2 regions of the Streptomyces sp. NPDC012474 genome follow, and region 1 is predicted to be linked to the other one. Evidence: riboswitches for the same ligand, from Rfam matches in the RefSeq annotation. Region 1 holds a riboswitch; the other holds the start of a gene.
What was found. Region 1 has a riboswitch for S-adenosylmethionine ahead of thrC (threonine synthase). Riboswitches for the same ligand answer to the same signal wherever they lie in the genome.

Region 1 (9,241 bases):
CACTGGGCCGGCGGCAGTGCCGTCGCCGCCGCCGCCAGGCGCTTGCAGCGCTCGGCGCGTTCCTCCGGGCGCATCGACAGCGCCTCGTGCAGAGCCGCGGCCGTGCCCGTCACGTCGTAGGGGTTGACCGTGATCGCGTCCTCGCCGAGCTCCTCGTGCGCCCCGGCCTCCCGCGACAGCACCAGTGCGCAGCCCGCGTCGGAGACGACCGGGACCTCCTTGGCGACGAGGTTCATGCCGTCCCGGATGGGGTTGACGAGCGCCACGTCGGCCAGCCGGTAGGCGGCCAGAGAGCGGGCGAAGTCGTCCTTGAGGTTGAGTACGACCGGCGTCCACCCCGGCGTCCCGTACTCGGCGTTGATCTCCTCCGAGAGCCGCCGGACCTCGGCCGTGTAGTCCCGGTACACCGCGAGGTCCTGCCGCGAGGGGTACGCGAAGGCCACGTGCACCACCCGCTCGCGCCACTCGGCGTGGGTCTCGAGGAGCCGGCGGTAGGCCAGCAGGCCGCGCACGATGTTCTTGGACAGCTCGGTGCGGTCGACCCGGACGATGGTGCGGCGGCCCTCGCCGATCTCCTGCCGCAGCGCGGCGATCCGCTCCTCGACGTCCGGCTCGTGGGCCCGCTTGCGCAGGAAGTCCGCGTCCGCGCCCAGCCCGTGCACGCCGATCCGCGTGCCGCCGAGCCCCCCGGCGAACCGCTCGGCGCACGCGGTGAACGCCTCCGCCCAGCGCTCGGTGAGGAAGCCCAGCCGGTCCGCGCCGAGCATGCCGCGCAGCACCTGCGCGGCCACGTCGTCCGGCAGCATCCGGAAGTACTCGGGCGGCGCCCACGGCGTGTGCGAGAAGTGCCCGATGCGCAGGTCGGGCCGCAGCTCGCGGAGCATGCCCGGCACCAGCGTCAGGTGGTAGTCCTGCACCACGACCGCCGCGCCCCGCGCCGCCTCCTCGGCCAGCGCCTCGGCGAACGCCCGGTTGTACGTCTCGTAGGACGCCCACTGCCGCCGGAACTCCGCGTCGAAGGCCGGCTCCAGGGGCGTCTGGTAGAGCATGTGGTGCACGAACCACAGGACCGAGTTGGCGATGCCGTTGTAGGCGTCGGCGTGCACGTCGGCCGGGATGTCCAGCATCCGCACGCCGTCCTCGCCGACGCCCTGCCGGACCGCCTCCCGGTCGCCGTCGGACAGCGCCGAGCACACCCACAGCGCGTCCGCGTCCGAGCCGATCGCGGAGAGGCCGGACACCAGCCCGCCGCCGCCCCGTTTGGCGTCCAGCGAACCGTCCTCACCCACCGTGTAGGAGACCGGACCCCGGTTGGAGGCCACCAGCACCTGCGCAGCACCGTACGTTGAAGCCATAAGCCTCAACCTAGCCCGGCCCGGAAACGCTCAAACGTGCGGATCTGCCGTACGCGGCCGAAAACGGCCCCGGTCAGGCCGCCCTGCGCGCCTGGTACTCGGCGATCTCCACCATCGGCGGACGCTCCTCGGTGTCCACCGAGTACGTTCGTGGCTCGAAGCCGTCCTCCCCCCGCTCGAACTGGGTCAGGGACGGCCGGATCAGATGCCCGCGGGCCAGCCGCAGCTGGGCCGTGCGGTAGATCGCGGCGGCCATCCGGCCCAGCGCCTGCCCGTCCTGGTGCCGGTGCTTGCGCACCCCGACGTCCACCTGGGCGAGGGCGTCCAGGCCCACCAGGTGCAGGGCGTCGACCAGCATCCCCAGCTCCACGCCGTAGCCGACGGGGAACGGCAGCTGCTCCAGCAGCGAGCGGCGGGCCGCGTACTCGCCGCCGAGCGGCTGCACGAAGCCGGCCAGCTGCGGCCAGTGCATGTTGAGCAGCGGGCGTGCCATCAGCTCGGTGACCCGGCCGCCCTGCCCGGCGGCACCGGAGAGCGGCCGGTCGTACATGGCCTTCACCAGGTCCACGTCCGGGTCCGTGAGCAGCGGGCCCACGATCCCGGAGACGAAGTCGGACGAGAAGTCCCTGAGGTCGGCGTCGACGAAGCAGACGATGTCCCCGCGGGTGACGAGCAGCGAGCGCCACAGCACCTCGCCCTTGCCGGGCACGGCGGGCAGACGCGGCAGTATCCGGTCCCGGTGCACCACCCGGGCGCCCGCGGCGGCGGCCACCTCCGACGTACGGTCGGTCGAGCCGGAGTCGACGACGACCAGCTCGTCGACGAGCGGGACCTGCCGCATCAGGTCGTGGCGTATGACGGCGACGATGTCGCCGACCGTCGCCTCCTCGTCGAGGGCGGGCAGCACGACGCTGACCGTCCGGCCCGTGCGCTGCTTGGCGGCCAGGATCTGGTGGAGCGGGCGATCGTTCGCGGACCAGGAACGCGCGCTCAGCCAGCGCTCGACTTCTTCCAGCACAGTGGCGGCTCCTCTGCGTGCTCTCGGCGGGACGCACTGCCCGCCGCGGTGCGGCTGACGGGTACAGTCATCTCGCGTTTCGGACGACTATCTCAACTGTCCTGGTCGTCGGTTACAGTCTTGAACAAGGCGGATGACCATCGCATGTCCGGCGTCAGCCGCCGCCTACAACCACATACAGCTCATCCAGAGGGGCAGAGGGATACGGCCCGATGAAGCCCCGGCAACCCTCCAGCCGATACTCGTAGGTCACTGTCGACCGCTCCGCGAGGTCCCGGCTCGGGAAGGTGCCAAATCCGTCTCACGGCGAGATGCGTCGTGAGGAAGATGAGGAAGGGCCTCGCCTCACATGGCTGTGCAGACTGTTGCAAGCACCACTGACTCCACCGTAGACCTCGGTCCCGCCGCGGCGCTGAGCTGCCGCGAGTGCGGTCACCGCGTACCCCTCGGACCGGTCTTCGCGTGCGAGGAGTGTTTCGGCCCGCTGGAGATCGCCTACGACTTCTCGGCCTACGACACCGAGGAGCTCCGCGAGCGGATCGAAGCGGGCCCGGCGAACATCTGGCGCTACGCCCCGCTGCTGCCGGTCCCGGCCGACGTCGCGGACAAGCCGAACATCAATCCCGGCTGGACCCAGCTCGTCAAGGCCGACAACCTCGCGCGCGAGCTGGGCGTCGACGCCGGCAAGCTGTTCATCAAGGACGACTCCGGCAACCCGACGCACTCCTTCAAGGACCGTGTCGTCGCCCAGGCCATCGAGGCCGCCCGCGCCTTCGGCTTCACCACGCTCTCCTGTTCCTCCACCGGCAACCTCGCCGGCGCCGTGGGTGCCGCCGCGGCCCGCGCCGGCTTCCGCTCCTGCGTGTTCATCCCGCACGACCTGGAGCAGGGCAAGGTCGTCATGGCCGCGGTCTACGGCGGCGAGCTCGTCGGCATCGAGGGCAACTACGACGACGTGAACCGCTTCTGCTCCGAGCTGATCGGCGACCCGGCCGGTGAGGGCTGGGGCTTCGTCAACGTCAACCTCCGGCCGTACTACGCGGAGGGTTCCAAGACCCTGGCGTACGAGATCTGCGAGCAGCTCGGCTGGCGGCTGCCGGACCAGCTGGTCGTGCCGATCGCCTCCGGCTCGCAGCTCACGAAGATCGACAAGGGTCTCCAGGAGCTGATCAAGCTCGGGCTGGTCGAGGACAAGCCCTACAAGATCTTCGGCGCGCAGGCGCTCGGCTGCTCGCCGGTGTCCACGGCCTTCAAGGCCGGGCACGACGTCGTACGGCCGCAGAAGCCGGACACGATCGCCAAGTCGCTGGCGATCGGCAATCCGGCGGACGGGCCGTACGTGCTGGACATCGCGCGGCGGACGGGTGGTGCGGTGGAGGACGTGAACGACGAGCAGGTCGTCGAGGCGATCAAGCTGCTGGCGCGGACCGAGGGTGTGTTCGCGGAGACCGCCGGTGGTGTGACGGTCGGCGTGACGAAGAAGCTGCTGGAGAACGGGCTGCTCGACCCGTCGAAGTCGATCGTCGTCCTGAACACCGGTGATGGTCTGAAGACGCTGGATGCGGTGGCCGGGACCGGGCTCACGGCGACCATTCGTCCCAGCCTGGAGTCGTTCCGGGACGCGGGACTCGTCTGACCGTTGTTCGCTGCGGGCCGGTGGGGGGCTGGTCGCGGCCACGCGGCGGAGCCGCATATCGGCACAGCCCCGCGCCCCTGGAAGCAGGTGCGTCACCCAACCCGGAGGTTTTGAAGTCATGAGCGTCACCGTCCGCATCCCCACCATCCTGCGCACCTACACGGGCGGGCAGGCCGAGGTCGCCGCCGAGGGCGCGAACCTCGGTGAGGTCATCGCCGACCTGGAGAAGAACCACACCGGGATCGCCGCCCGGGTGCTCGACGACCAGGGCAAGCTGCGCCGGTTCGTCAACGTGTACGTGAACGACGACGACGTGCGGTTCGAGCAGGGGCTGGAGACGGCGACGCCGGACGGTGCCGGTGTGTCGATCATTCCCGCCGTCGCCGGTGGCTGAACGGGTCGACCGGCCTGTTTGTTACCTTCGGTAACGACGATTACCGAGAGTTCATCGAATTGCCCCCTCCGTGAGAGAAGCGGAGGGGGCAATTCTGTGTGGTTGAGCGGGGTACAGTTGGGGAACGCGATACCGATCCTCTGATCGGAACCCTGAATTCCTGCCGCGAGTCCGACAAGATGTAGCCAAAGTGTGCGCGTCTTTCGAGGCTTTTGTTCCCTTCGTGGAGCCCGACTTGCCCTGAATTCAGGCGAATTCTCCCCACATTCCGGACCCTGCGCGTCCAGAATTCTCGTCCGATTGACCTGTTGCAGACGGCAGTTGGACAGATACATTCGGCCGCGGTCGACGCGTTCCGGCGCACGCCCCCAACCGTGGGGGGTGAGGTCTGACCCGGATCCGCGAAGTGTGGATCTGTGCAAGGGCCAGTAATAGGGGAGTTAGGCATGGCTCAGGGCACCGTCAAGTGGTTCAACGCGGAGAAGGGGTACGGCTTCATCGCGGTCGACGGTGGTGCGGATGTTTTCGTCCACTACAGCGCGATTCAGATGGACGGCTACCGCACCCTTGAAGAGGGCCAGCGGGTCGAGTTCGAGATCTCGCAGGGCCAGAAGGGACCGCAGGCCGACATGGTTCGCGTCGCTGCCTGAACGCGCACCACGACCAACGCTCACGCGACCGGTCTTCTCAGAAGGGCCCGTACCCCCCGGGGTGCGGGCCCTTCCGCGTGGTCGAACGGCCTGGCCGGCGGTGGTCGCGGGGGCCGACGCCCGTGCCCGGCCCAAGGGGCGCTCGCGCCCGCCCGTCACCCCTCGACTCACCCGATCGCCACCCCTCGACGAGCGCTCGCCGCGCGAGCGCGCCTTGCACTCTCGGGGGTCGAGTGCTAATCATTGCGTTAGCACTCTGAAGGTGAGAGTGACAACGTAAGGACCGGGTCGGTGAGGCCCGCAGGCCGGGTGGGAAGGAACCACGAGGCAGGCGAGCCGTCCGTCGCGGGCGCGGGCGCGGTCCGAAGTAATCACCCCCAGTCCTGGAGGGACCACTTCACATGGCCAAGATCATCGCGTTCGACGAGGAGGCGCGGCGCGGCCTCGAGCGCGGCATGAACCAGCTCGCGGACGCCGTGAAGGTGACGCTCGGCCCCAAGGGCCGCAACGTCGTCCTCGAGAAGAAGTGGGGCGCCCCCACGATCACCAACGATGGTGTCTCCATCGCCAAGGAGATCGAGCTCGAGGACCCGTACGAGAAGATCGGCGCCGAGCTGGTCAAGGAAGTCGCCAAGAAGACGGACGACGTCGCCGGTGACGGTACGACCACCGCGACCGTTCTCGCCCAGGCCCTGGTCAAGGAGGGCCTGCGCAACGTAGCCGCCGGCGCCAACCCCATGGCCCTCAAGCGCGGTATCGAGCGTGCCGTCGAGGCCGTCTCCGCCGCCCTGCTGGAGCAGGCGAAGGACGTCGAGACCAAGGAGCAGATCGCCTCCACGGCCTCCATCTCCGCCGCCGACACCCAGATCGGCGAGCTCATCGCCGAGGCCATGGACAAGGTCGGCAAGGAAGGCGTCATCACCGTCGAGGAGTCCCAGACCTTCGGTCTGGAGCTTGAGCTCACCGAGGGTATGCGCTTCGACAAGGGCTACATCTCGGCGTACTTCGCGACCGACATGGAGCGTATGGAGGCCGTCCTCGACGACCCGTACATCCTGATCGCGAACTCCAAGATCTCGAACGTCAAGGACCTGCTCCCGCTCCTGGAGAAGGTCATGCAGTCGGGCAAGCCGCTGCTGATCATCGCCGAGGACGTCGAGGGCGAGGCCCTGTCGACCCTGGTCGTCAACAAGATCCGCGGCACCTTCAAGTCCGTCGCCGTCAAGGCCCCGGGCTTCGGCGACCGCCGCAAGGCGATGCTGCAGGACATCGGCATCCTCACCGGCGGCGAGGTGATCTCCGAGGAGGTCGGCCTCAAGCTGGAGAACGCCACGATCGACCTCCTGGGCAAGGCCCGCAAGGTCGTCATCACCAAGGACGAGACCACCATCGTCGACGGTGCCGGCTCCGCCGACCAGGTCCAGGGCCGGGTCAACCAGATCCGCGCCGAGATCGAGAACAGCGACTCGGACTACGACCGCGAGAAGCTGCAGGAGCGCCTGGCGAAGCTCGCCGGCGGTGTCGCGGTCATCAAGGCCGGTGCCGCCACCGAGGTGGAGCTCAAGGAGCGCAAGCACCGCATCGAGGACGCCGTGCGCAACGCCAAGGCGGCCGTCGAGGAGGGCATCGTCGCCGGTGGTGGCGTGGCCCTGCTCCAGGCCTCCCAGGTGTTCGAGAAGCTGGAGCTCGAGGGTGACGAGGCGACCGGCGCCAACGCCGTGAAGCTCGCGCTGGAGGCCCCGCTGAAGCAGATCGCCGTCAACGGTGGTCTCGAGGGCGGCGTCGTCGTGGAGAAGGTCCGCAACCTCCAGGTCGGCCACGGCCTGAACGCCGCGACCGGTGAGTACGTCGACATGATCGCCGAGGGCATCATCGACCCGGCGAAGGTGACCCGTTCCGCGCTGCAGAACGCCGCCTCCATCGCCGCGCTGTTCCTCACCACCGAGGCCGTCATCGCCGACAAGCCGGAGAAGAACGCCGCGCCCGCCGGCGGCGGCATGCCGGGCGGTGACATGGACTTCTGATCGACCCGGTCGATCACGTCCTTGCCGAGGGCGGCACTTCCTGTTCCGACAGGGGGTGCCGCCCTCGGGCGTTCGCCGACCGTCTTACTGCTCGTTTCAATAAGAGATCCATCAAGAGGGCCTCGAAGGCTGAAGGCAGGCGCCATTGGCTTGTCGCGTGGTAGGCATGAGCGGTGATTGGTCGCCTCCCGCTCGACGAGCAGCTCGCTGCCCTAAGGTCTGTGCTGTCCCGTAACGAGGTGCTGGTGGAGGTGTTGAACCGCACGGCTCGATTGGGGCTGCCGGGCTGGTACCTGACGGCAGGTTGCCTGTTCCAGACCGTCTGGAACGTGGCCACGGACAGGCACCCCAGCAGCGGTATCCAGGACTACGACGTCTTCTACTTCGACGATCATGATCTGTCGTGGGAGGCGGAGGACGCTGTGATCAAGGCCGCCGACGGTGCCTTCGTCGACGTGCCGGCAGAGGTCGAGGTCCGTAACGAGGCCCGCGTCCACCTCTGGTACGAGGAGAAGTTCGGCGTCGCGTGTGCTCCCTATGCCTCCACCGAGGCTGCCATCGACAGCTTCGCTGCTACTACCTGCTGCTTGGGCGTTCGCCTGGAACGGGATGGACAGTGGCGCGTCTACGCACCGCATGGGCTTGCCGACGTGTTCAACCTCGTCGTCCGGCCCAATCCAGTGCTTGCTCCGCGCGATGTATACGAGACCAAAACCGCCCGCTGGCGGCAGCAGTGGCCCGAGCTGACCGTGCTCGACTGGCCTTCCGAGCCCACCACCCTGACGCCTGCCTCGACATGATGCGCGAGTCGACGCAGAACAGATGATGCTGCACGCGAGCTGAAGCAGGCGGACGTGGAGGTCCGTGCGCCGTTCGTAGCGGACAGTTAGTAAGGGACGGAGTCGCGAGGGCTGCGCGAAGGGCTCGGGGGAGGAGGCGTCACAGGGGGGCCGGGTGGCTGACGCAAGGTGCGGGAGATTCCCTTGCGCTCGTACCTCAGGTGCTCCTTCTTCAGTTCGTCCTTGAAATGCCGTCCATGCGTGGCGATGGCGTCAGCGATGAGGAGTTCGGCGTAGGCGGCCTTGTTCGTCTTCTCGAGCGCGCAGGCCAAGGAGGCCTGGTCGAACAGGGAACAGACCTGGACCACGTGGTGCAGGATGCGCCGCACAACAGGGGGGGCCTCTGAGAACTGCGCGCCGGGCGCGTTCTCGAGATCCGTCATCAGCAGCAGGATGCGGCGTGAGGAGTACTCCTGGCACAGACTGCGCACCACGGCGTCCAGGCGTTTGTGGAGAGATGCCGACGCGAGAGCCAGCAGGATCCGCGCGGTAAGCGGTGCTGCGGGTTCGGCGGAGTGGCAGAGGACGGCGCGGTCTACATGGCGTGACCCCGCCCGGACGAGTGTGGTCAGGAACTCCCCGAGGTGTCTGATCGGCCGGTCGGTCAGTGCGTCCTGGAACACGACCTGGGCGTGATCAGGCAAGTCGTGTCGCTCCAGGCAGAGCAGGAGTGCGGCGACATCCTGCGGTGTGCTGATCCTGGCCGCCGCCTGCACGATGCTCTTCGAACCAGGGAACGCTCTGTCCAGCGTGCTGAACAGAGCGTGGATCTCGGCGGATGTTCTGGCTGCCCGCAGGGTCAGGACCAGAAGCTCCGCCGCGTACCGACGGCGCCCCGAGCCGTAGAAGTTGCTCAGGAGCGCGGCGATCTCGTGAGGCGGGCGGGACTCCGCGGCGCGGCATGCGATGGCCCAGGCGTCGTCGTGACGCTGTGTCTGCGACAGCACCGAGACGAGCGCGATCAGGTGCTCCACCCCGCGGCGCTGAGTGTCGTCGAAGATGGTGTCCGCGTCACGGCCCAGCCCGTGACGTGTCAGCGAGTCCATCAGGAGTACGACGTCCGACGCGGAACGCTGGGTCGCGGCTGCGGTCTGAAGGGCATCGGCGAATCGGGACAGCTGATCCTCGCGCAGCGTGAGACTCATCTCCACCAGGTCCGAGGTGGGACGGCGGGCAGCCGCAGTGCTCATGGCGGTGATGATCGCGTGGTCGAGTTCGCCGTCGGCGAGGGCCGCGGTGATGATCACCAGATCGGCCACGGGCCGGACGGCCGCGACCGCGCCGAGCAGGCTCTCGGCGTGTTCGCGGAGCTCGTTTCGATGGAG
Region 2 (9,241 bases), on a different contig from region 1:
GCGGGTGTCGGTGCCGGTGATCGTGCTGACCGCGCGGGACTCCGTACGGGACACGGTGGCCGGCCTGGAGGGCGGCGCCGACGACTGGATGACCAAGCCGTTCCGGTTCGAGGAGCTGCTCGCCCGGGTGCGGCTGCGGCTGCGGACGGCGGCGCGGGCGCCGGAGGTGACGATGCTCAGGTCGGGGTCCCTGAGCCTGGATCTGCGGACGCGGCGTGCCCGGTCCGGGGAGCGGACGGTCGACCTGACGGCGCGTGAGTTCGTGCTGCTGGAGCTCTTCCTGCGGCACCCTGGGCAGGTGCTGTCGCGGGAGCAGATCCTGTCCCACGTGTGGGGCTACGACTTCGATCCGGGCTCCAACATCGTGGACGTGTACGTGCGGACGCTGCGCAAGAAGCTGGGGGCGGAGCGGGTGGAGACGGTGCGGGGGATGGGGTACCGGTTGCCGTAGTGGCACTCGGCGCCGATGCCCGGTGTGGGCTGTCGTGGGCTGATCGCGCACACGCGGCGGAGCCGCAGATCGATACAGACCCGCGCCCCTGAGGTACCGCACCTGAAAGTTCCTTCATGTGGAACTCATCGACGACTCACCGCCCGGGCGAATGCTCGATCGTGTGACGCCGAACCTCCGAACCGCCACCGCCCTGTGCTTCGCCCTGTCCATGTGTGCCCTGCTCGCCGTCCCCACGAACTTCCCGGGGCTCGGCGGCGACGCACGGCTCACGCTCGTCGTGTTCGTCCTCGCGACCTGCGCCTGGATCGGGACGCCGGTCGACGACACGTATGTCGCGCTCGGCGCCGGGCTCGCGCTCACGGTGACCGGGGTGATCAGCAGCGACACCCTGTTCGGCACGCTCGGTGACGCCACGGTGTGGCTGCTGATCTGCGCGTTCGTGCTGGCGGCCGCGGTGAGCCGGACCGGGCTCGCCGGGCGGGCGGCGGTGTTCCTGGTCAGCGGGGCGCGCACCGTACGGCAGCTGGTGCACCTGACGACGACCGCCCTGGTCGTCACGGCGTTCGCGGTGCCCGCCACCTCCGGGCGGGCCGCGCTCGCGCTGCCGGTGTTCCTCGCCCTCGCCAAGGTCCTGGCCGACCGGAAGCGGCTGGTCGTGATGCTGGCCCTGCTGTTCCCGACCGTGATCCTTCTGTCGGCGGTGGCGACGCTGATCGGCGCGGGAGCCCATCTGATCACCGTGTCGGTGCTGTGGGAGACGACCGGACAGCACATCGGCTTCACCCAGTGGCTGCTGCTGGGCCTGCCGCTGGCCGTGGCCTCCTCCCACCTGGCGGCGGAGCTGGTCCTGCTGACGACGACCCGGCGCGCGGACCGCACCGGCCCCGTCCACATCACCCCCGAGCAGATCCAGCGGCACAGCGAACAGCCGGTCACCGGCCCCTGGAGCCAGGCCGAGAAGCGCTGCGTCCTGCTGCTGGCCACCGTGATCGCCCTGTGGTGCAGTGAGCCGCTGCACCGCGTGCCACCGGCCCTGGTCGCGCTGATCGGCGCGATCATCGCCGCCTCGCCCGCCCTCGGCACCGTGCGCCTGAAGGACGCGCTGAAGACCGTCCCCTGGTCGCTGCTGCTGTTCATGGCCGCGACGATGGCGATGGGGGTCGCGCTGGCCGACTCGGGAGCGGCGAAGTGGCTGGTCTCCGGACTGCCGGCCGACGCGTCCCCGATGCTGTTCCTGGCGGTCGTGATCACCGTCAGCACGGCGGCCCACCTGGTCCTGCAGTCCCGCTCGGCCCGCTCGTCGGTGCTGGTGCCGCTGGTCGTGGCCGCCGCGGCCGGCGTCGGGGTCAACCCGGTCGCCGCCGCCCTCGCCTCGACCGCAGCCGCGGGCTTCTGCCACACCCTGCCCGCCTCGGCCAAGCCGGTCGCGCTCTTCGCGCAGCTCCCCGGCACGCCGACCTACGCCCCGCGCGACCTGCTGCGGCTGTCCGCCGTCCTGGCGCCGCTGACCGCCGCGCTGGTCCTGCTCTTCGCCGTCGCGGTGTGGCCGCTGCTCGGCGTGTCCGTCACCCCTTGAGGAGTCGTCCATGCTCACCCGTGTCGTCGTAGCCCCCAGTGGTTTCAAGGAGTCCCTGTCCGCGGAGGCCGCCGCCGACGCCATCGCCGCCGGCGTACGCCGGGTCCTGCCCGGCGCCGAGATCGACCTCGTGCCGCTGGTGGACGGCGGTGAGGGAACGGCTCTCGCCCTGGCCGCGGCGACCGGGGGCAGGATCGTCACCACGCCGGCGACCGGCCCGGTCGGGGAGACCATCGCCGCGCACTTCGCCCTGCTGGGCGGCGGGGACACCGCCGTGGTGGAGATGGCGGCGGTGGCGGGCCTCTCCCTCGTGCCGCGCGACCTGCGCGACCCGGGCGCCACCACCACGTACGGCGTCGGCGAACTGATCCGCGCCGCCCTGGACTCGGGCGTCCGGCGGATCCTCGTCGGCTGCGGCGACTCGGGCACCTCGGACGGGGGCGCGGGCGCGCTCCAGGCGCTGGGCGCCCGGCTGCTGGACGAGGACGGCCGGGAACTCGCCCGGGGCGGGCGGGAGCTGACCCGCCTGCACCGCGTCGACCCCAGGGGCCTGGACCCCCGCCTCGCGGAGGTGGAGCTGCTCGTCGCCTGCAACCCGTACAACGTGCTGTGCGGCGAGCGGGGCGTGGCCCGGGTCTTCGGTCCGCAGAAGGGCGCGACGCCCGCGCAGGTGGAGGAGCTTTCGGCGGCCCTGGAGAACTGGGCGTTCATCCTCACCCGCGACGCCGCCATGTCGGACAGCGACCTTCACTCCGGGCCGGGCACGGGAGCCTCCGGCGGGCTGGGAGCCGGGCTGGCCGCCCTGGGCGCCCGGCTGCTCCCCCGCTTCGACGTGCTGCTGGACCACCTCGACCTGGACGCCCGGCTGGCCCGCGCCGACCTGGTCGTCACCGCCGAGGGCGCCCTGGACCACCAGACGCCCCGCGGCAAGGTCCCCGCCGAGGTGGCCCGCCGCGCCAAGCTCTACGGCCGTCCCGTCCTGGCCCTGGCCGGCACGCTCGGCGAGGGCGCGGGCGACGTGCCGGGAGTGGACGCCTGCCACGGCATCCTGCCCGCCCCGATGGAGCTGGCCGAGGCCCTGCTCCGCGCGAGTGAACTCCTCACGGACGCCACCGAACGCGCCCTGCGCATGATCGTCCTGGGCACCCGGCTACCGGTGGTTCAGGCGGAGGTGTCCGGCACGCAGCGCCCGTCCTCCGTGCGGTAGTTCCACTTCGCCCCGTCCGTCACGAGCTCCTTCACCGCCCGCACGAACCGCTCCACGTGCTCGTCCGGCGTGCCCGCGCCGAAGCTGACCCGGATGGCGTTGAGCGACTTCTCCCCGGGCGCGGCCTCCGGCGACCCGCACTCGCCCTGCGACTGCGGGTCGCTGCCGAGCAGTGTGCGCACCAGCGGGTGCGCGCAGAACAGCCCGTCCCGTACGCCGATGCCGTACTCGGCGGACAGGGCGGCGGCGAAGTGCGAGCTGTTCCAGCCCTCGACGACGAAGGAGAGCACGCCGACGCGCGGCGCGTCGTCCCCGAAGAGGGACAGGAACCGCACCTGCGGGACGTCGGCGAGCCCCTCCCGCACGGCGCGCACCAGGTGCTGCTCACGGGCGACGAGGCTGTCGAAGCCGGCCTCGGTCAGCGCCTTGCAGGCCGAGGCGACGGCGTAGGCGCCGATGACGTTGGGCGACCCGGCCTCGTGGCGGGCGGCGCTGTCGTGCCACTCCACCTCGACTCCCCCGTCCTGGCGCCGGCCGACCTTGCGGCTGGCGCCACCGCCCGCGAGGTACGGCTCGGCGGAGCGCAGCCAGTCGGCCCGCCCGGCCAGGACGCCGGAGCCGAAGGGCGCGTACAGCTTGTGCCCGGAGAAGGCGACCCAGTCGACGTCGAGGTCCCGGACGGACACCGGGTGGTGCGGGGCCAGCTGGGCGGCGTCCAGCACGATCCGCGCGCCATGGGCGTGGGCGGCCGCCGCGAGTTCCCGTACGGGCCACAGCTCGCCGGTGACGTTCGAGGCGCCGGTGACGCAGACCAGGGCCGGTCCGTAGGGGTCACGGCCGGCGAGGGCGCGCTCCAGGGTCTCGACGGCCTCGCGGGGGCTGCGCGGGGCGTCGAGGCAGGTGACGCGGGCGTTGCGCCAGGGCAGCAGGGCGGCGTGGTGTTCGGTCTCGAAGACGAAGACCTGGCAGTCGGCGGGGAGGGCGGCGGCGAGGAGGTTGAGGGAGTCGGTGGTCGACCGCGTGAACACGACCTGGTCGCCCTCGCGGCAGCCGAGGAACTCGGTGACGGTCCGGCGGGCGTTCTCGAACAGGTCGGTGGAGAGCTGGGAGAGGTACCCGGCACCACGGTGGACGCTGCCGTAGTACGGCGCGTAGGCGGCGACGTCGTCCCAGACGCGCTGGAGTGCCGGGGCGCTGGCGGCGTAGTCGAGCGCGGCGTAGGCGACCTCGCCGCCGGTCACGAGCGGCACGGTGACATCCCGCCCCAGAACGGGCAGCGGGGCACAAACGGACGGGGCGGAGGCAAGGGTGGAGACGGACATGGGTGAACTCCCGTGAAGGCAGGTGGAATCCGCCCGCGAGCCGGTACGGCTGCCAGCGGGGGGAAAGAAAGAAGGGTGCGGAGGCGGGGCGTTGCGGCCCTAGCGCATTCGCTTGCTCACGGGAGGCTCCTCGACGACCAGGACCCCTGGTATCTCGAGGGGTCCGCGCTTGCCACAGACCTCGCTGCCTGCGGCCTGGTCTTCACCCGGGGCACCCCGCCACGGACGGAGGGTTGCCGGACAGTCGGCCGGGGCCTCATGACTGTCACTCATGACCTGGTCACGAACGTATGCGAAAAGATCGGCGTCCCGCAACCCGAGTCCGGATCGCGGGACGCCGTCAGGGTTCCCTATGCGTTGCTCGCGGCCACCCAGCGCTCCAGCGTCCGCTTGGCCGCCCCCGAGTCGATCGACTCGGCCGCCTTCGCCATCCCGGCGCGGATCTGCTCGGCCAGTGGCGCGGCGGTGGGCTCCAGGGCCACCAGTGCCGCCGCCGAGTTCAGGATGACCGCGTCGCGGACCGGGCCGGTCTCACCGTCCAGCAGGCGGCGGGCGACCTCGGCGTTGTAGGAGGCGTCCGCGCCGCGCAGCGCTTCCACGGGAACCAGTTCGAGGCCCACGTCACGCGGGTCGAAGGACTGCTCGGTCACCTCGCCGTCCCGGACGATCCACACCCGGGAGGTGGCCGTCGTGGTCAGTTCGTCCAGGCCGTCGTCGCCCCGGAAGACCAGGGACGAGTTACCGCGCTCGGCGAAGACACCCGCGACGATCGGCGCCATGCGCGGGTCCGCCACACCGACCGCCTGGGCACGGACCCGGGCGGGATTGGTGAGCGGGCCGAGGGCGTTGAACACCGTACGGATACCCAACTGACCGCGGGCCGCGCCCGCGTGCCGCAGCGCCGGGTGGAACTTCACCGCGAAGCAGAAGGTGATCCCTGCCTCGTCGGCGACCTGCGCGACGCGGTGCAGGGGGAGCTCCAGGTTGACCCCGAGCTTCTGCAGCACGTCGGAGGCCCCGGACGCCGAGGACGCGGCCCGGTTGCCGTGCTTGACGACCTTCGCACCGGTTCCGGCGACGACGATCGAGGACATCGTGGAGATGTTGACCGTCTTCGCCCCGTCGCCGCCGGTGCCGACGATGTCCACCGTCGCCCCGGGCACCTCGATCACGTTGGCGTGCTCGTACATGGTGCGGACGAGGCCGTTGATCTCCTCGACGGTCTCGCCCTTGGCGCGCAGGGCCACGACGAACCCGGCGATCTGCGCCTCGGTCGCCTCGCCGCGCATGATCCGGTCCATCGCCCAGGCGGTGTCGTCCGCGCTCAGGTGCCTGCCGTCCAGCAGGCCGTTCAGCAGCCGGGGCCAGGAGCGGCCCGCCGCGGTGTCGCCTCCAGCGGGGGTCACAGCGCTCATAAGCCGCTCCAGGGTCAGGCGTCCCGCACTGCGGGACGAGAGTCTCAACGGGTCCACCCTATCCAGCGCCGGGCATGGCGAAGGGCCCCGTCCGAACACCGGACGGGGCCCCTCGTGTGGCGTGGCGAAGCAGTCGATCAGTGGTGGCCGTGGCCGCTCGTGATCTCCCGGTGTTCCTCGGCGGTGGGCTTCGGGATCTGGGCGCCCTCGCCGTAGTAGGCGTCGCTGAGCTTGGCGCGCAGCTTCTCGGAGCCCTTCACCTTGCGCTCGACACCGTTCTCGTCGACCGTCGGGCCGATCTCGGCGGGCTGGTACTGCTCGTGCGCCGTGAGCGTGTACATCTGCTCCTGGCTGAGCGGCTCGTGCACCTCGATGAACTCACCGTGCGGCAGGCGCTTGATGATGCCGGTCTCGCGGCCGTGCAGCACCTTCTCCTTGTCCCGGCGCTGCAGCCCGAGGCAGATGCGCTTGGTGACGATGAAGGCGAGGACCGGTCCGACGAAGAACCCGATCCGGACGAACCAGGTCACCGCGTTGATCGACAGATGGAAGTGCGTGGCGACGATGTCGTTGCCACCGCCGATCAGCATGATGATGTAGCCGGTGATCCACGCGACACCGACGCCGGTGCGGGTCGGGGCGTTGCGCGGCCGGTCCAGGATGTGGTGCTCGCGCTTGTCCCCGGTGACCCACGACTCGATGAACGGGTAGAGGGCGATGATCCCCAGGAAGACACCGAAGAGCAGCAGCGGGATGAACACACCCAGGACGAGGGTGTGACCCCAGAGGTTGATCTCCCAGCCCGGCATCGCCCGGATCAGACCCTCGGCGAAGCCCATGTACCAGTCGGGCTGGGCGCCGGTCGACACCTGGTCGGGCCGGTAGGGGCCGAGGACCCAGATCGGGTTGATCGTCGCGATGGCGGAGAGGGCCGCGATGAAACCGAAGACCAGGAAGAAGAAGCCTCCGGCCTTGGCCATGTAGACCGGCAGCAGCGGCATGCCGACGACGTTCTTGTTGGTCCGGCCGGGACCCGCGAACTGGGTGTGCTTGTGGTAGAAGACCAGGATCAGGTGGCCGACCACGAGCCCGAGCATGATGCCCGGCAGCAGCAGGATGTGGATCGAGTAGAACCGGGCGATGAAGTCGGTGCCCGGGAACTCCCCGCCGAACAGGAACATCGAGATGTACGTGCCCACGATCGGCACGGACAGGATCGCGCCCTGGGTGAAGCGGACACCGGTGCCGGAGAGCAGGTCGTCCGGGAGCGAGTAGCCGGTGAAGCCGGTGAACATGCCCAGGACGAACAGCAGGAAGCCGAACATCCAGTTGATCTCGCGCGGCTTGCGGAACGCGCCGGTGAAGAAGACGCGCATCATGTGCACGAACATGCCGGCGAGGAAGATGATCGCCGCCCAGTGGTGGATCTGCCGGATGAGCAGACCGCCGCGGACGTCGAAGCTGATGTCCAGCGTGGAGGCGAACGCCTCCGACATCAGCTGCCCCTGCATCGGGACGTAACTGCCGTGGTACTCCACCTCGTTCATCGACGGGTGGAAGAACAGCGTCAGGTACACACCCGTGAGGATGATGATGATGAAGCTGTAGAGGCAGATCTCACCCAGCATGAAGGACCAGTGGTCCGGGAAGATCTTGCGCATGTTGGCCTTGGCCAGGGAGTAGATCCCGAGGCGGCCGTCGGCCCAGTCGGCGACCCGCTCACCCGCGGGCGCCTTGCGTCGTTCTTGTGCAGTGCTCATCCGCGCTCCCAGAAAGCAGGGCCGACGGGCTCTTCGAAGTCGCCGCGCGCCTCGAGGTAGCCCTCGTCGTTCACGCCGATGCGGAGCTGCGGCAGGGCGTGACCGGCGGGACCGAAGATCACTCGGGCACCGTCGGAGAGGTCGAAGGTGGACTGGTGGCAGGGGCAGAGCACGTGGTGCGTCTGCTGCTCGTACAGGGAGATCGGGCAACCGACGTGGGTGCAGATCTTCGAGTACGCGACGATGCCCTCGTGCGACCACTCGAGTTCGCGCTTGTCCTTGATGTCGTCCGGCTGGAGCCGGACGATCATCAGGGCGGCCTTGGCGATCTCGTTCTGGAACCCGTGGTCGTGCTCCTCCAGGCCCTCGGGCTTGGCGAAGGTCAGCGAACCGACCGCGACATCGGACGGACGCAGCGGCTCGTTCGTGTTCATGTTGACGAGCAGCTTGCCCTTGGACCACAGCGTGTGGCGGAGCTTCGTGCCGGGCAGCGGACCGAGGTCGCGCAGCAGTACGACGCCGGAGAGCGGCACCAGCGTGAGCGCGCCGAGCATCGTGTTGCGGATCAGCTTGCGGCGGCCGAGCGCGGACTCCTTGGCGCCCTGGCTGAAGTCCGCGAAGACCTTCTCGCGGACCTCGGGCGTCGCCTCGATCGGGTGCCGCTCGTCGGCGACCTCCACGTCCGACATCAGGGTGCGGGCCCAGTGGACGGCGCCCGCGCCGATGCAGAACAGCGCGATGCCGAGCGTCATGCCGAGCGCGAAGTTCAGGGCGCTGATGTGGCCGAGCGGCCAGATGTAGACCGACTTGTCGACCGGGATCGCCACGAACGCGGCGATGAAGGCGACCGTGGCCAGCATCGACATCGTGAACATCAGGGCGACCGAGCGCTCCGAGCGCTTGGCGGCCCGCTCGTCGACGTCCTGGATCCGGTGCTCGTGGGGCGGCAGGCCCGGGTCGGCGAACGGGTGCTTGTCGTCCGCGACGCTCACCGCGCCGTGCCCGTGCTCGTCATGTCCTGCGGACTGCGCGGCAGGCAGGTTCTCTTCTGGAATGTCTTGGCTACTCATGACTTCTTGGCCTTTGCGGTCCGGGCGGCGACCCACACGGCGACGGCGATCAGACCGCCGAGACCGAAGATCCAGCCGAACAGGCCCTCGCTGACCGGCCCGAGGCCACCCAGTGCGAGGCCGCCGGGGCTCTCGGTCTTTTCGCTGTTGACCGCGTCGAGGTACGCGATGATGTCCTTCTTGTTCTTCTCCGACAGCGTGGTGTCGGGGAAGGACGGCATGTTCTGCGGGCCGGTCTGCATGGCCTCGTAGATGTGCTTCGGGGAGGCGCCCTCGAGGCTCGGCGCGTACTTGCCGTGCGTCAGCGCGCCGCCCTTGCCGGTGAAGTTGTGGCACTGCGCGCAGTTGTTGCGGAACAGCTCACCGCCCTTGGCGATGTCGGCGCCCTCGGGGCCGTACTGCTCCTCCGTCGGGATCGACGGACCGGCGCCCAGCGA

Region 2: it holds a riboswitch for S-adenosylmethionine, as region 1 does, so the genes downstream of both, ACFY9S_RS14985 (aminotransferase class V-fold PLP-dependent enzyme) here and thrC (threonine synthase) in region 1, are expected to answer to the same signal.

What each region holds. Positions count from the first base shown of each region.
Region 1 is NZ_JBIBEP010000006.1:150,201-159,441, forward strand. Features, by position in the region: gene ACFY9S_RS15900 (trehalose-6-phosphate synthase) at 1-1,355, opposite strand, end outside; gene ACFY9S_RS15905 (glucosyl-3-phosphoglycerate synthase) at 1,429-2,373, opposite strand; SAM riboswitch class I at 2,553-2,707, shown strand; gene thrC (threonine synthase) at 2,723-4,009, shown strand; gene ACFY9S_RS15915 (MoaD/ThiS family protein) at 4,128-4,403, shown strand; gene ACFY9S_RS15920 (cold-shock protein) at 4,850-5,053, shown strand; gene groL (chaperonin GroEL) at 5,455-7,077, shown strand; gene ACFY9S_RS15930 (nucleotidyltransferase family protein) at 7,251-7,877, shown strand; partial or broken gene ACFY9S_RS15935 (IS5/IS1182 family transposase) at 7,875-7,967, opposite strand; gene ACFY9S_RS15940 (hypothetical protein) at 7,964-9,241, opposite strand, start outside.
Region 2 is NZ_JBIBEP010000005.1:447,504-456,744, forward strand. Features, by position in the region: gene ACFY9S_RS14970 (winged helix-turn-helix domain-containing protein) at 1-451, shown strand, start outside; gene ACFY9S_RS14975 (SLC13 family permease) at 603-2,030, shown strand; gene ACFY9S_RS14980 (glycerate kinase) at 2,041-3,237, shown strand; gene ACFY9S_RS14985 (aminotransferase class V-fold PLP-dependent enzyme) at 3,192-4,559, opposite strand; SAM riboswitch class IV at 4,720-4,836, opposite strand; gene trpD (anthranilate phosphoribosyltransferase) at 4,910-5,974, opposite strand; gene ACFY9S_RS14995 (cytochrome b N-terminal domain-containing protein) at 6,112-7,734, opposite strand; gene ACFY9S_RS15000 (Rieske 2Fe-2S domain-containing protein) at 7,731-8,804, opposite strand; gene ACFY9S_RS15005 (c-type cytochrome) at 8,801-9,241, opposite strand, start outside.